Regions from separate parts of the Bacillus sp. FG16 genome, predicted to be linked through region 3. Evidence: riboswitches for the same ligand, from Rfam matches in the RefSeq annotation. Region 3 holds a riboswitch; each other region holds the start of a gene.

Region 1 (3,198 bases), on a different contig from region 3:
TAATGCAACAAAAGCAATAATAATAGATAAAAATACAATGTTTGTATTGTAAATGATTAAACAACAGATTAAACCTAAAAAGGCTACGTATTCAATTATAAGAGGTATATTGCGTGGCATACAATTTACCTAACTAAATATGGCAGTGGATTTACTGCATTTGTTTTTTCAAAATTCCATTCTCCATTATGTAATTCAAAATGAAGATGTTGCCCGTATGAATGACCTGTGTTTCCCATATGACCTACTAATTGTCCAGTTTGTACTTGATCACCAGTTTGTACAGTGCGATCCTTCATATGGGCATAAACAGTTGTATATAATTTCCCATTGATTTGATGCGCAATGAACACAACATTTCCATAGCTAGCTGAATAATAAGATTTCACAACTTTACCTGCAGCAGCAGCTTGGATAGAGACGTTCCCTGGAGCGGCAATATCTATACCATAATGCATTTGTTCCCAGCGTATATCAAAGGTTGAGCTAATTCTTCCTTGAGCAGGGAATTTGAAAGCAGCTGGAATAGATGAAGGTTGCTCTGTTTTAGCTTGTGGTTGATTTTGTACTACATAGTGTTTTGCTACATATCCGTATCCTGTGCCAAAACGAATTTTATACCAAGTTCCTACAGTTTCTACTACTTGTACTTGTGTACCGTTTTGTAATGAACCGAGTAGAGCGCTACTTGTACTAGTGTTGCTACGTACATTCAGATTAGGTGTTGCAACAGTATATTTTGTATTATTTTGAACGGTGATTCCTTTTACTAAGGGCTGTGAACCATTAGAAACGAATGCTTTTTGTACGTAACCTGTTTGGCCATTGTGTGATATTTTATACCATTCGCCTTGATCTTCTTGAACGGTAATGAACTTGCCATTTGGTAATACATCTAAAATGGAAGATTCTAAATTAGGTTCAGAGCGAACGTTTAATGCATTAGCATTGACGATGTATTGATCATTAGATTGAAGTTTGTTTTTTAGTAAAATAGCATCTTTTTGTACATAACCTACTTTATTATGAACAGATACTTTATACCAACCATTAGTTGTTTCAAGGATGTTCACTTTTGTATTAAAGCGAATTGTATCAATTGATGTGCTTTTTACGTTATCTTTTGTATGTAATGCTACTTGATCGACTTTGACATACCCAGTTTTAATATTAGATAATTGTTCAGCGTTTGCTTTTTGTACATTTGTTTCACCCATAGAAGGAAGTAAAGAAGCAATCGCTACAGTAGTTGCTGTTAAAGCAGTAGCTTTCATATTCATGGAATAGAGACCTCCTCTAGTTGTATAGTTGTAATTTTATTATAGTATAAAGATATAATATAGTGGGTGTATTCACATAAATGTAATATGAAATCAATATAAAAATAAATTTTTTGAGGATAATGATTCCTTTTTATACAATTAATTGGGGTTTTATTTTCTAAAATAGAATGTATGTATTTTATAACTTCAATATTTTGTTGATAATTAAGAAAATTAAAACAGTTGATGATGTCTTATTAGGGTGTTATACTGACAGTGATAATTTTATAGTTTGCTAGGAGAGCTGGTGTTGCCAGCTGAGAGTAGGCCGTAAGCCTTTGATCCTTTTTATTACCTGATCTAGATTATGCTAGCGTAGGGAAGCAATTCGGACACTAACAATGAGTCCCCGTTTCTTTGCGTATAGAAACGGGGCTTTTTTATTTGAAAATTTCATATTGAAACCACTAGGGGTGCTTGATTTGCTGAGAGAGGAATAATCCTTAACCCTTATAACACCTGATCTAGGTAATACTAGCGAAGGGAAGTGGAACATCGAATAAATGTATAATTTTATTTGCTGTAACCACTTCTTATATATAGAAGTGGTTTTTTATTTAGATACATATATTGAAAGGGGATAGAGAAATGAAATTTTGCGATAGATTATTAGAAACTGTGCAACCAGTTTGGGAGATGAGTCATAATCATCCGTTTGTAGTGGGTATGGGAGATGGCACGTTAGAAAAAGATAAATTCCAGTATTATATTATTCAAGATTATTTATATCTGCTAGATTATGCAAAGTTATATGCGATTGGTGTTGTAAAAGCAACGAATCCACAAGTAATGGGAAAGTTCGCTGAACAAATTGATGGAATATTAAATGGCGAAATGACAATCCATAAACAATATGCAAAAAGACTTGGAATTTCTATAGAGGAGATAGAGTCTGCGAAACCATCTGCTAAAAATTTAGCTTATACAAATTACATGATGTCTGTATCTCAAAATGGCACACTTGCGGAATTAATAGCAGCGCTTCTTCCTTGTATGTGGAGCTACTGGGAAATTGGAAAGCGTTTAAATGATATTCCTGGAGCAAGAGATCATGAGTTTTTTGGTGAGTGGATTCAAGGATATAGTTCGGAAGAATACGGTAATCTTTGTATTTGGTTAATAGATTTATTAAATGAAATGGCAGTTGGAAAGTCTGAGAAAGAACTAGATAGATTAGAGGAGATTTTCTTATATTCCAGTCGATTTGAATATTTATTCTGGGATATGTCCTATCGTAAGGAGATGTGGGGATTTGAGGAGCAAGAACATACTACAGTTTCATAATGTTTCTTTTCATTACGATGAGAAACCAATCATCCATGAATTAAATGCTTCTATACATGAGAAAGAGTTTGTCAGTATTATCGGACCGAGTGGATGTGGGAAAAGTACTTTATTTCGCCTTATTACAGGCCTAGAGAAGGTAAGTACTGGACAGATAGAACTGACAGAAACAAAGCACCATCCTGTAGGGTATATGCCGCAAAAAGATATGCTTTTGCCGTGGAGAACAATTATTGAGAATGCCGCCTTGCCGCTAGAGTGCCAAGGTGTACAGAAGAAAGAAGCACAAGTAAAGGCAAAGGAACTGTTATATAAATTTGGTTTACAAGGATATGAGACAAAACATCCGAAAGATTTATCTGGTGGTATGAGGCAACGCGTATCTTTTATCCGAACTTTATTAACGGGCGGGGAGATATTGTTATTAGATGAACCGTTTAGCGCGTTAGATGCTTTAACGAAGGCCTCTTTACAAGAATGGTTGTTTGAACAATGGCAAGAGTGGGAAAAAACAATTTTATTCATTACTCATGATGTTGAAGAAGCGTTATTTCTTTCGAACCGAGTTTTAGTAGTGGAACAGCAGCCGATA
Region 2 (3,198 bases), on a different contig from region 3:
CGCCTTATAAAGTGAAACTTTAATCAGTGCGGGTTTTGTTCATCCCCCACTGATTATTAGTTAAACCAATCGGGCTTTTACGGGCAGCCCGACCCCGACCTAACTTCTTTGCTTCCGCTGAATTTTGAGGAGGGGGTCTTACTGCCCACAAATAGCGGGATAAACGACAGAAGCCCGCTTTGCTACCGTCTTAGCAAAGCGGGCTTCTTCTATATTTAAGTTAGGTACTACAGTGTGATCAATCAAGTAAAGAGGTGTAACGTGTTATTGGTATAAATGACTACCAGTGTCTTTAAATTCTTTCGCTTTCTCTTTCATCCCTTTTTCAATTGCTTCTGTCGTTTCTAAATCATTTTCTTTCGCATATTCACGAATATCATGTGAAATTCTCATACTACAAAACTTCGGTCCACACATGGAGCAGAAATGAGCCATTTTCGCACCTTCTGCTGGCAATGTTTCATCGTGATATTCCATCGCACGTTCAGGATCTAAAGATAAATTAAATTGATCGCGCCAACGAAATTCGAAACGTGCTTTTGAAAGTGCATCATCACGCTGATGAGCCGTTTTATGCCCTTTTGCAAGATCAGCCGCATGCGCTGCAATTTTGTACGTAATAACACCCGTGCGTACATCATCTTTATTCGGTAAACCTAAATGTTCTTTCGGCGTTACATAACAAAGCATCGCCGTTCCAAACCAACCGATCATCGCAGCTCCAATTGCCGATGTAATATGGTCATAACCTGGTGCAATATCTGTCGTTAGTGGCCCAAGTGTGTAAAACGGCGCGCCCTGACAAATATCAAGTTCTTTCTCCATATTCTCTTTAATTAAGTGCATCGGTACGTGTCCAGGTCCTTCGATCATAACTTGCACATCATGTTTCCAAGCAATTTTGGTTAATTCACCAAGTGTTTCAAGCTCAGAAAACTGTGCTTCGTCATTTGCATCTGCAATCGAACCTGGACGTAATCCATCTCCGAGAGAGAACGAAACATCATACTGCTTCATAATTTCACAAATCTCTTCAAAATGAGTGTATAGGAAGTTTTCTTTATGGTGGAATAAACACCACTGTGCCATAATCGAACCACCACGTGAAACGATACCTGTCGTACGCTTTGCCGTGATTGGAATGTAACGAAGCAATACACCAGCGTGAATCGTAAAGTAATCCACGCCTTGCTCAGCTTGCTCAATTAACGTATCACGATATACTTCCCACGTTAAATCTTCTGCAATTCCGTTTACTTTTTCCAGCGCTTGATAGATCGGTACAGTCCCAACTGGTACAGGCGCGTTACGAATAATCCACTCACGCGTCGTATGAATGTTTTTACCTGTAGATAAATCCATAATCGTATCCGCACCCCAGCGCGTTGCCCACGTCATCTTCTCTACTTCTTCTGCAATAGAAGAAGATACAGCAGAGTTTCCGATATTTGCATTGACCTTCACGTGGAAGTTACGCCCAATAATCATCGGCTCTGCTTCCGGATGGTTAATATTCGCTGGTAAAATGGCACGGCCTTCCGCGATTTCCTTACGAACAAACTCCGGCTCTACACCTTCACGAATCGCAACATATTCCATCTCAGACGTAATAATGCCATTACGTGCATAGTGCATTTGCGTAACGTTTGCACCTTGCTTCGCTCTAAGCGGCTGGCGATCCATTTGCGGGAAAACAGATGTATGCTTCGAAGCCACTTTCACACCGTCATCCTCTGGTTTCACTTCGCGCCCTTCGTATGCTTCTACATCACCACGCCCCATAATCCAAGAGTGGCGCGGTGTTGGAATACCTTTTTCCAACTCGACCTTATACGCAGGATCTGTATAAGGACCGCTCGTATCATACACACGGATTGGCGGATTTGGAACGCCATTCGTTTCGCTTTGTTCAATCTCACGCATCGGCACTTTCATACCTTCTCGTGGTCCATTCACATATACTTTTTTACTCCCTGGTAAACTCGATTTCAATTCAATTTGCTCAGCTGAAACAGATTGTTTCATAAATTTTGTTGCCCCCCTGTTCGTGACAAGGACGAGATATGGCCAGCGCATGCCAAAATAAAAAGAGCCAGGTCCATAAAAAAATAAGGACCTGGCTCATAAAGACATCATTATGTAAAGCCGTTAACTTCCCTACGCTGGTACGAGCCAGATCAGGTCCAAAGGGTTAAGAAGTTCACGCGCTTCTCTCTCAGCCTACGCATACGTTAGGCACCCCTAGTTTATCACTGATTTAATTTTCAATACTTTCCCATCATACACGATAATCTGAAAAATGCAAAGTTTATTTCTTTTGTTGTTTATGGAATCATCCACGTTAAATAATATGCCTGCACATACGTCATAATACCAACAATAATTACGAAGAACACCCTATTGTAAAAATAGTTTATAACTTAACATGGGAGTTTAAAAACATCTTCACCACAAAGAGTGTTGAGAATCTCGACCATTGTATTAAAAAAATTAAGAATACTAATATACAAGAGTTTAAGAGCTTTACGAATGGATTAGCCCGGGATATTGAAGCTGTCAGAAATGCGGTAACTTATGAGAATAATAATGGTCTTGCCGAAGGGAGCATAAACAAGTTAAAGCTTATTAAAAGAATCATGTATGGTCGATACAAATTCTCCACATTGCGGACAAAGATTCTACTTTTGGAGAGAATGAGACTTTTCAACTAACTCCGGAAAGAACCATTTTTTACTTGCTAAATACATTCATCAGTCCCGTTTGACAAAGAGCCTTTGTCTCTGCTGCATTTCGCTACAACTGCTACTGTTACCTGCCATACAACCTGCAATAGAGATAGGTAACAATTTACTATACAAGGAACAAAATTGACCTGCTCCTCCATTTAGTGATTTAACTATCTTTATTATTCAGAGCTAAAACTCAAAGAGAAATCTCTTACATTTATCGTAACATTATTTCCTTAATATGTTAATTTTTTGTTATCTTGTTAGTTAAAGGGGGACTTAGTACAAAAAATAACCGTAGATAGTAGCACGAACACCGTTCTTGTTATAATTAATTTTTTTCAGAACGTCTATAATCCTCTTTTAAAAAATATATGTAAATATAATAAAAAACGAATGATTAATAGAAATATTCTACACCACTCGTTTTTTATCGGACTTCTTTTTACTGTACTTTTATTTTCTTTATGAG
Region 3 (3,198 bases):
GCTTTTCCTGATGCTATCATTTGCTCTGCTGTTACATTGTCACCTGGTTGAATAATTTCTACATCTAATCCTTGCTTTTTGTAATAATCTTTCGCTTGCGCTACATATAAGCCAGTATGATTCGTATTTGGAAACCAATCTAATACTACTTTTACTTTTTGATCTTTACTTGCGCTTTCTTCTTTCTTCGCCGGATTACATCCAGCCACACCTACTGCTAATAAGGCAGCTAACATAACTTTTAAACCTTTTTTCATTTTCTGCCGTCCTTTCTATATATCCATGGTGCTGTTATTCTTGCCATAAACTCTACGATAAAATACAGGCATAATGTCACCATAACGATGATTGCTGCAACACCAAATACTCGGGCAGTCAAAAAGGATTTTGTAGCCCTCGTAAGCATAACCCCTAATCCTTCACTTGCACCGAGCCATTCTCCGATAATTGCCCCCATTACGCTATATGTAACTGCAATTTTTAAACCTGAGAAAAAGTATGGGAGCACTGCTGGAAATTTTACTTTCTGGTAAACTTGCCACTTTGTCGCCTTCATTGTTTGTAACAGCTTCAACATGTTTTTATCTACTGTTTGAAAACCTTCTAAAATACTAAGCGCAATTGGGAAGAAACAAACGAGTATTACGACCATTACTTTTGGCAACATCCCATATCCAAACCAAATAATAAATAGCGGTGCAAGTACAACGATTGGAATTGTTTGCGAAATAACGAGCAATGGATTTATTAAAATACGAAATAACGGTATAACGTCCATAATAATTGCGATGCTCGTCCCCAATAAAATTGCAAAGAATAGTCCAATTATAACTTCCTGCAGTGTTTGCATCGTATTTGGTAATAGTAAATCTTTCATCCCAATTAATTCTTGAACAATGGCAGAAGGCTTTGGTAAAATCCACGGTTCGATTTTAAATAATGAAACAGATCCTTCCCATATTGCAATGAGAAGGATAAGCCAAATAGTTGTAATAAGTTTAGATTGCTTCTGGTTTTTCATATTCATCACGGTACTTCCAAACCTTTTCATCTATTGTTACACCAGTGCTTGGACGATAATGGATTTTAATAGAAGTAATCACTTCTTCTGCTCCAGCATCGACGCAAGCTTGTTGCGCACGTTTAACGACATCAAGAAGTACATCTAATTCTCCTTCCAAAGTTGTTTCCATTGCCCCTACTTCATAACGAACTCCCGATTGTTGCACAACTTCAATTGCTTTATCGACAACAGAATATACATCTTTCGTTTTCGCTTGTGGTACTACTGAAAATGACATTGTAACTTGTTGTGACATAATAAAATCCCCCTTATAAAATTAAATTTCAAAAATAAGAAAAGGCTTTCCTACTGCGTAGGAAAGCCTTGTATGCAAGTTATTATAGAATAACATATGCTACATCACTTTAAGTAACTCCCTACGCTGGCATTATCCAGATCAGGTTGAGGGTCGATGTTTACTTACATCCTCTCAGCCAATTGGCTCCCCGGTCCTTAATTCGTTTTCATTGTAGCATGATTTATTTTATTGAACAAACAAAAGCATGCATAATCATTTCATTATTTTTGGAAAATATCCAACTTTTTCACCATGAGCTAATAACTGCTGTATAAATTCTTTATTGATTGCTGGTACTATCAATTCTTTTTTCTTAATCCATTCATTCGTTCTACGTGTACCCATTACAATTTCAGATTGCTGCGCTCCATCTCCTGCAACTTGAGAAGCAATTAACTCAGCTACTACTTCATTTCCCTTCGCTAATTCAAGTCCGGTATTTACATATTCTGAAAGTGGAACCATTTCAAGATTGTATCCACACTCTCCAATTAGCTGTATAAATTGTTCAAACTCAATTTGATGTGGATGACAGATGTGCAACGTTTCTCCATCTATTTGTGAATCTTGTACATACGTTACAATTGATTTACTAGCAAAATCAATTGGTGTGAAATCGATTCCCCATTTCACATTAGGAGCTTGTCCAATAAGTAGCATCGCTTTAATAAGACGATAGAATGCGTTTCCTTCGATATTTTGTTGGAATACACCTGTCTCTGAATGACACGCTAAGTTACCTGCACGATAAATATTTCCACGGACACCCTCTTGTATCGCTTTACGAACAAGGTTTTCTGCCTGTAATTTGCTATCAGAATACACATTCTCTAACTCTACATCGTAATTAAAATCACCTGTTTCCACATATGTGTCCCATTGCTCTATTGCTAATTCTATCGGAATACCAATTGTTGAAATAAAGTGGAATGATGCTCCTTCTTCCGCTAGGGCTAACATACGACTCGTTCCTTGCACATTCACATTTTCAAACTGGGCTACATCTCCAAAATGTCTTACATCTGCACCGCAATGAATCACCGTATCAACTTTGGAGTGAATAAATTTAAATTTATCCTCATCCATACCAAGATACTCTGCCCCAAGATCACCAGGTACTGCTGTTATGCGTTGCAACCATTCTTGACTTATATCTTTAAAGTAATTTGTTAATGTATTAACAATTCTTTGTTGTATATCTTGCGTCGGTCTTACTAAGCAATAAATATGTGCTGTTGTATCTTTTAATAATTCATACAATATATGTGAACCTAAATAACCTGTAGCTCCCGTTAAAAAGATATTTGAAACTTTGCTGTCTGTCACTTCATTTATACGGGAAATTGGATCTGGCTCATGTATAACTTTATATTCATGGAATACTTCTTCTTCCTCAACTTTTAATTCTCTTTGAATTTGTGCTAACCCATATATCGTTCGTTCCTGGAAGAAGTCTTGAATTGTTAAATACGGAAAGTCTTCTTTCAACAAAGTTAAAACTCGCAATACTTTCAATGAATGCCCACCGATTGTAAAGAAATCATCATGAACACCAATTTTTGAGATTCCTAATACATCAATCCAAGCTTTCGCTATTTTTTCTTCCGCTTCGGTAGATGGTGCAATATATTCTTGTAAACGAAGTGGTTCATAGTCTGCTTCTAGTTGTGCTAATCGCTTCAAATCAACCTTTTTATTCGGTGTAAGTGGCAGTTCATTAATATAAATTAATTTAGACGGTACCATATAATCTGGTAATCGTTCTCTTAAATCATGTATTAAAGTTTCCATAGCAACTTCATTACTAGTTGTATAGAAAGCAACTAAGTAATGACTA
Region 4 (3,198 bases), on a different contig from region 3:
GTATGACTTATCATTAAATGATGCACCTTGTTCATATACCTATTTTTACTATGGGCTCATTTTTATAAAGTGAAACTTTAATCAGTGGGGGGTTAGCTCATCCCCCACTGATTATTAGCCCTCACCAATCGGGCTTTTACGGACAGTCCGACCGCCACCTAACTTCTTTGCTTCTGCTGAATTTTGAGGCGGGGGGCTTACTACCCGTTAATGCGGGATAAATAAAAATTAAAAAATATGAATTCTAGCGTCATATCTTCATACTTACTAAATTCAATTAATTTCTCAATAATTATGGCGCCATATCCTATATATTTCCGTCTGTCACTTAGATTTTTCTGTACTGTAAATGCGTTTCGCTATAACATTTCCTAGTGACCGGTTTCTATGACGGATAAGAAATTCCTACAAAGAAAAAAGCCCTAATTAGGGCTTTTCATTCTATTTCTTTAGCAAAACTCTCTATGAAATTGCTAATTGAAAAAAGACGCATTTAGATTGATGCGTCTTTTTGTGATGCCTCTTTTGTGAAATCATATAAAGCAATTGCGCCTAAAAGAACAAGTATACCTTGAGGAACATCTATTAAAATAGTTTGCCAAATTCCCGGAATTACCCATTTAATATCTGCTGCTGTTTCAAGATATGTTTGGAAATAGCTGATTGTAAAATTAATGATTCCTAAAAATACAAACAACGATAAACCAAATCGAATTAATTTCTTATTTGTAAACATATAACACCTCTCAAAATTCATTGGATATTCCTGCTTTTACTTCTTTATATTTCCATATCTCTATATTTGATTTTAACACAAAAAGAACTCAAAAAAACACAATATGCATATTTGCATATTGTGTTAACAGCACTTCATGGTAATTTAGAAATTCCTGCAAAGAAAAAACAACTCCGTTACAGCTAACAGTGCGGGTTTCTTTTCTTATTTAACTTCATACCTCCAAGCTTTACGTTCAAGGTAAAATTTCATCTCATTACGTTGTGCATCTGAAGTTAGCTTAGTAACATATCCGTTTTATTGTAAAATATATGTGACAGTAGTTTATCCATTTAATGCGTAGACAATTAAACTAGTTAACTTATCGATATGCCATTTCACCATTTCCTCAGCACTATCGACTTTGCACAAATTTGATAAGAAAAAATATATAGACAGGTATGATCCATACCTATCTATAACATTACTTCTATTCTTTATCCAATTACGTCTTTTACGTCTGTATCCACTGGCCACTTTTCTAATGTATAAGCCATTTCCCAAAATGAATATTCATATTGACTGCTAATAATAAAATGCTGTTTCATACGCTTGCGGTCTGCCTCTGTTACTTTTTCAGCGATAGTATCTAAACGTGTAATTTGTTCTTCAACTAGCGTACGGAACCAATCAGATCCATAAGCAGAAATCCATTCGTTATAAATTGGCTCTTCCGGCTGACACTCTTTTAAGCGTTCGCCAATTTCATAATACAACCAATAGCAAGGTAAAATTGCTGCAATAATATCTCCTAAATGTCCTTCATACGCAGCACGATACATATGTGAAGTATACGCATATGCAGTTGGCGCAGGAATAAAATTATCTTTTTCTTCTTTTGTTATCCCTAGCTTTTTAGCAAAATTCTCATGTAAAGATAACTCGGCCTCATATGTATTTTGAGCATGATGTGCCATACGAGCTGTCGTCTCTAATTCAAGAGCTTTTGCAGCTCCTAAAGTTTGTACTCTAGCAAAATGACTCAAATAATATGAATCTTGAAGCACATAATAGCGAAAACTAGCTAAATCTAACGTTCCTTCACCAAGTTTTTTTACAAAAGGATGGTTAAAACTCGCTTCCCAAATTGAATCTACTTCTTTACGTAATGATTGTGAAAAAGTCATTTAAATCCCTCCAATAATGTATAAAATATAAGTATTTATCCACAATTATTAAAGCTGTAAAATAAAAAAACTTTCTTTACAGGCGTAAAGAAAGTGAAATTGACAGTATTTATTTACTCATTAAATAGCAACGTCTTTCCCACTTCCCTACGCTGGTATTAACCAGATCAGGTACTAAGAGTCTCAAAATCACATTTGATCTCAGCCTATAAAAGGCCCCCCTAGTGGATAAATATTTTGTTTTTATAATGTATTCATCATAGCATACTTCGTGAAACTGTCAAAATAATTCGTTATATAACTATCTTAAAAACCTTCTTCTTTTCTCACTTTTAATGATGTTTCAATAATCATATCTAATAGTTTACTATAACTAATTCCCGCTGCTTCTGCACTTTTTGGCAATAAACTTGATTGTGTCATCCCTGGTAATGTATTAATTTCCATTACATATGGAATTCCGTCCTTCACCATCATATCAACTCTTGCATAAACACTACATTTTAATGCTTTATAACAAGCCAGTGACGCTTTATTTACACGTTCATTAATTTCCGCTGGAAGTTCGATAACTTCCTCAACTGTACTAGTATCATCATATTTTGCATTGTAATCAAAGAACTCGGCTGCATGTCGAATTGAAACTATAGGTAACTGTTTTCCATCCAGAATGGAACATGTAATTTCATCACCTTTTATATACTTCTCAATTACTACTTCAGAATCCCATTCGAATACAGTTTCTAGCATTGAGATCAATTCATTTTTATTGTAAACGATTTTTACCCCGACACTCGATCCGCCAGAGTTTGGTTTTACCACTAATGGAAATCCTAACTTATCTAACTCATCAAGCTTTAGATCCTCCATTTTTGTAAGTTCAATCCAATCTGGTGTTTCTACACCTTCATAACGTAAAATCTTTTTCGAAATATTTTTATCCATACATATACTACTAGATAACATATTGCTTCCGCTATAAGGAATCCCTAAACTCTCCAGTGTTCCTTGAACTGTCCCATCTTCTCCGTATTTTCCATGTAATGCGAGCAATGCAAAATCAATGTCTTTCGCTTTTTCAATTAAATCCATTTTTTCGTTTAATATAATTGGAACTATTTCATACTTACTTTTATCTAAATGTGCGAGCATTTCATTTCCAGTCATAATTGATACTTGCTTTTCAGACGATACCCCGCCCATAATAACGCCAATTCTCATTTCCTCAACTCCAAATTTCATTTTTTATTGTATCACCAATTATTTTGATTCCCCGAACTATTTCTTCTTCTTTCA

The links. A riboswitch is a leader RNA that binds a small molecule or an ion and turns the genes downstream of it on or off. The one in region 3 is predicted to bind thiamine pyrophosphate.
Region 1: it holds a riboswitch for thiamine pyrophosphate, as region 3 does, so the genes downstream of both, tenA (thiaminase II) here and ACODS7_RS17790 (MTH1187 family thiamine-binding protein) in region 3, are expected to answer to the same signal.
Region 2: it holds a riboswitch for thiamine pyrophosphate, as region 3 does, so the genes downstream of both, thiC (phosphomethylpyrimidine synthase ThiC) here and ACODS7_RS17790 (MTH1187 family thiamine-binding protein) in region 3, are expected to answer to the same signal.
Region 4: it holds a riboswitch for thiamine pyrophosphate, as region 3 does, so the genes downstream of both, tenA (thiaminase II) here and ACODS7_RS17790 (MTH1187 family thiamine-binding protein) in region 3, are expected to answer to the same signal.

What each region holds. Positions count from the first base shown of each region.
Region 1 is NZ_JBMDKC010000076.1:2,529-5,726, forward strand. Features, by position in the region: gene ACODS7_RS22900 (hypothetical protein) at 1-120, opposite strand, end outside; gene ACODS7_RS22905 (SH3 domain-containing protein) at 126-1,280, opposite strand; TPP riboswitch at 1,550-1,661, shown strand; TPP riboswitch at 1,722-1,825, shown strand; gene tenA (thiaminase II) at 1,911-2,606, shown strand; gene ACODS7_RS22915 (ABC transporter ATP-binding protein) at 2,575-3,198, shown strand, end outside.
Region 2 is NZ_JBMDKC010000018.1:42,075-45,272, forward strand. Features, by position in the region: gene ACODS7_RS09315 (arsenic transporter) at 1-10, shown strand, start outside; gene thiC (phosphomethylpyrimidine synthase ThiC) at 265-2,025, opposite strand; TPP riboswitch at 2,138-2,253, opposite strand; partial or broken gene ACODS7_RS09325 (L-lactate permease) at 2,325-2,396, opposite strand; gene ACODS7_RS09330 (transposase) at 2,442-2,711, shown strand; gene ACODS7_RS09335 (hypothetical protein) at 3,192-3,198, opposite strand, start outside.
Region 3 is NZ_JBMDKC010000047.1:35,620-38,817, reverse strand. Features, by position in the region: gene ACODS7_RS17800 (ABC transporter substrate-binding protein) at 1-257, opposite strand, end outside; gene ACODS7_RS17795 (ABC transporter permease) at 254-1,027, opposite strand; gene ACODS7_RS17790 (MTH1187 family thiamine-binding protein) at 999-1,319, opposite strand; TPP riboswitch at 1,421-1,522, opposite strand; gene ACODS7_RS17785 (non-ribosomal peptide synthetase) at 1,575-3,198, opposite strand, start outside.
Region 4 is NZ_JBMDKC010000054.1:33,790-36,987, reverse strand. Features, by position in the region: gene ACODS7_RS19330 (DUF3937 family protein) at 494-757, opposite strand; gene tenA (thiaminase II) at 1,213-1,902, opposite strand; TPP riboswitch at 2,030-2,135, opposite strand; gene ACODS7_RS19320 (D-alanine--D-alanine ligase) at 2,209-3,123, opposite strand; gene pdxR (MocR-like pyridoxine biosynthesis transcription factor PdxR) at 3,128-3,198, opposite strand, start outside.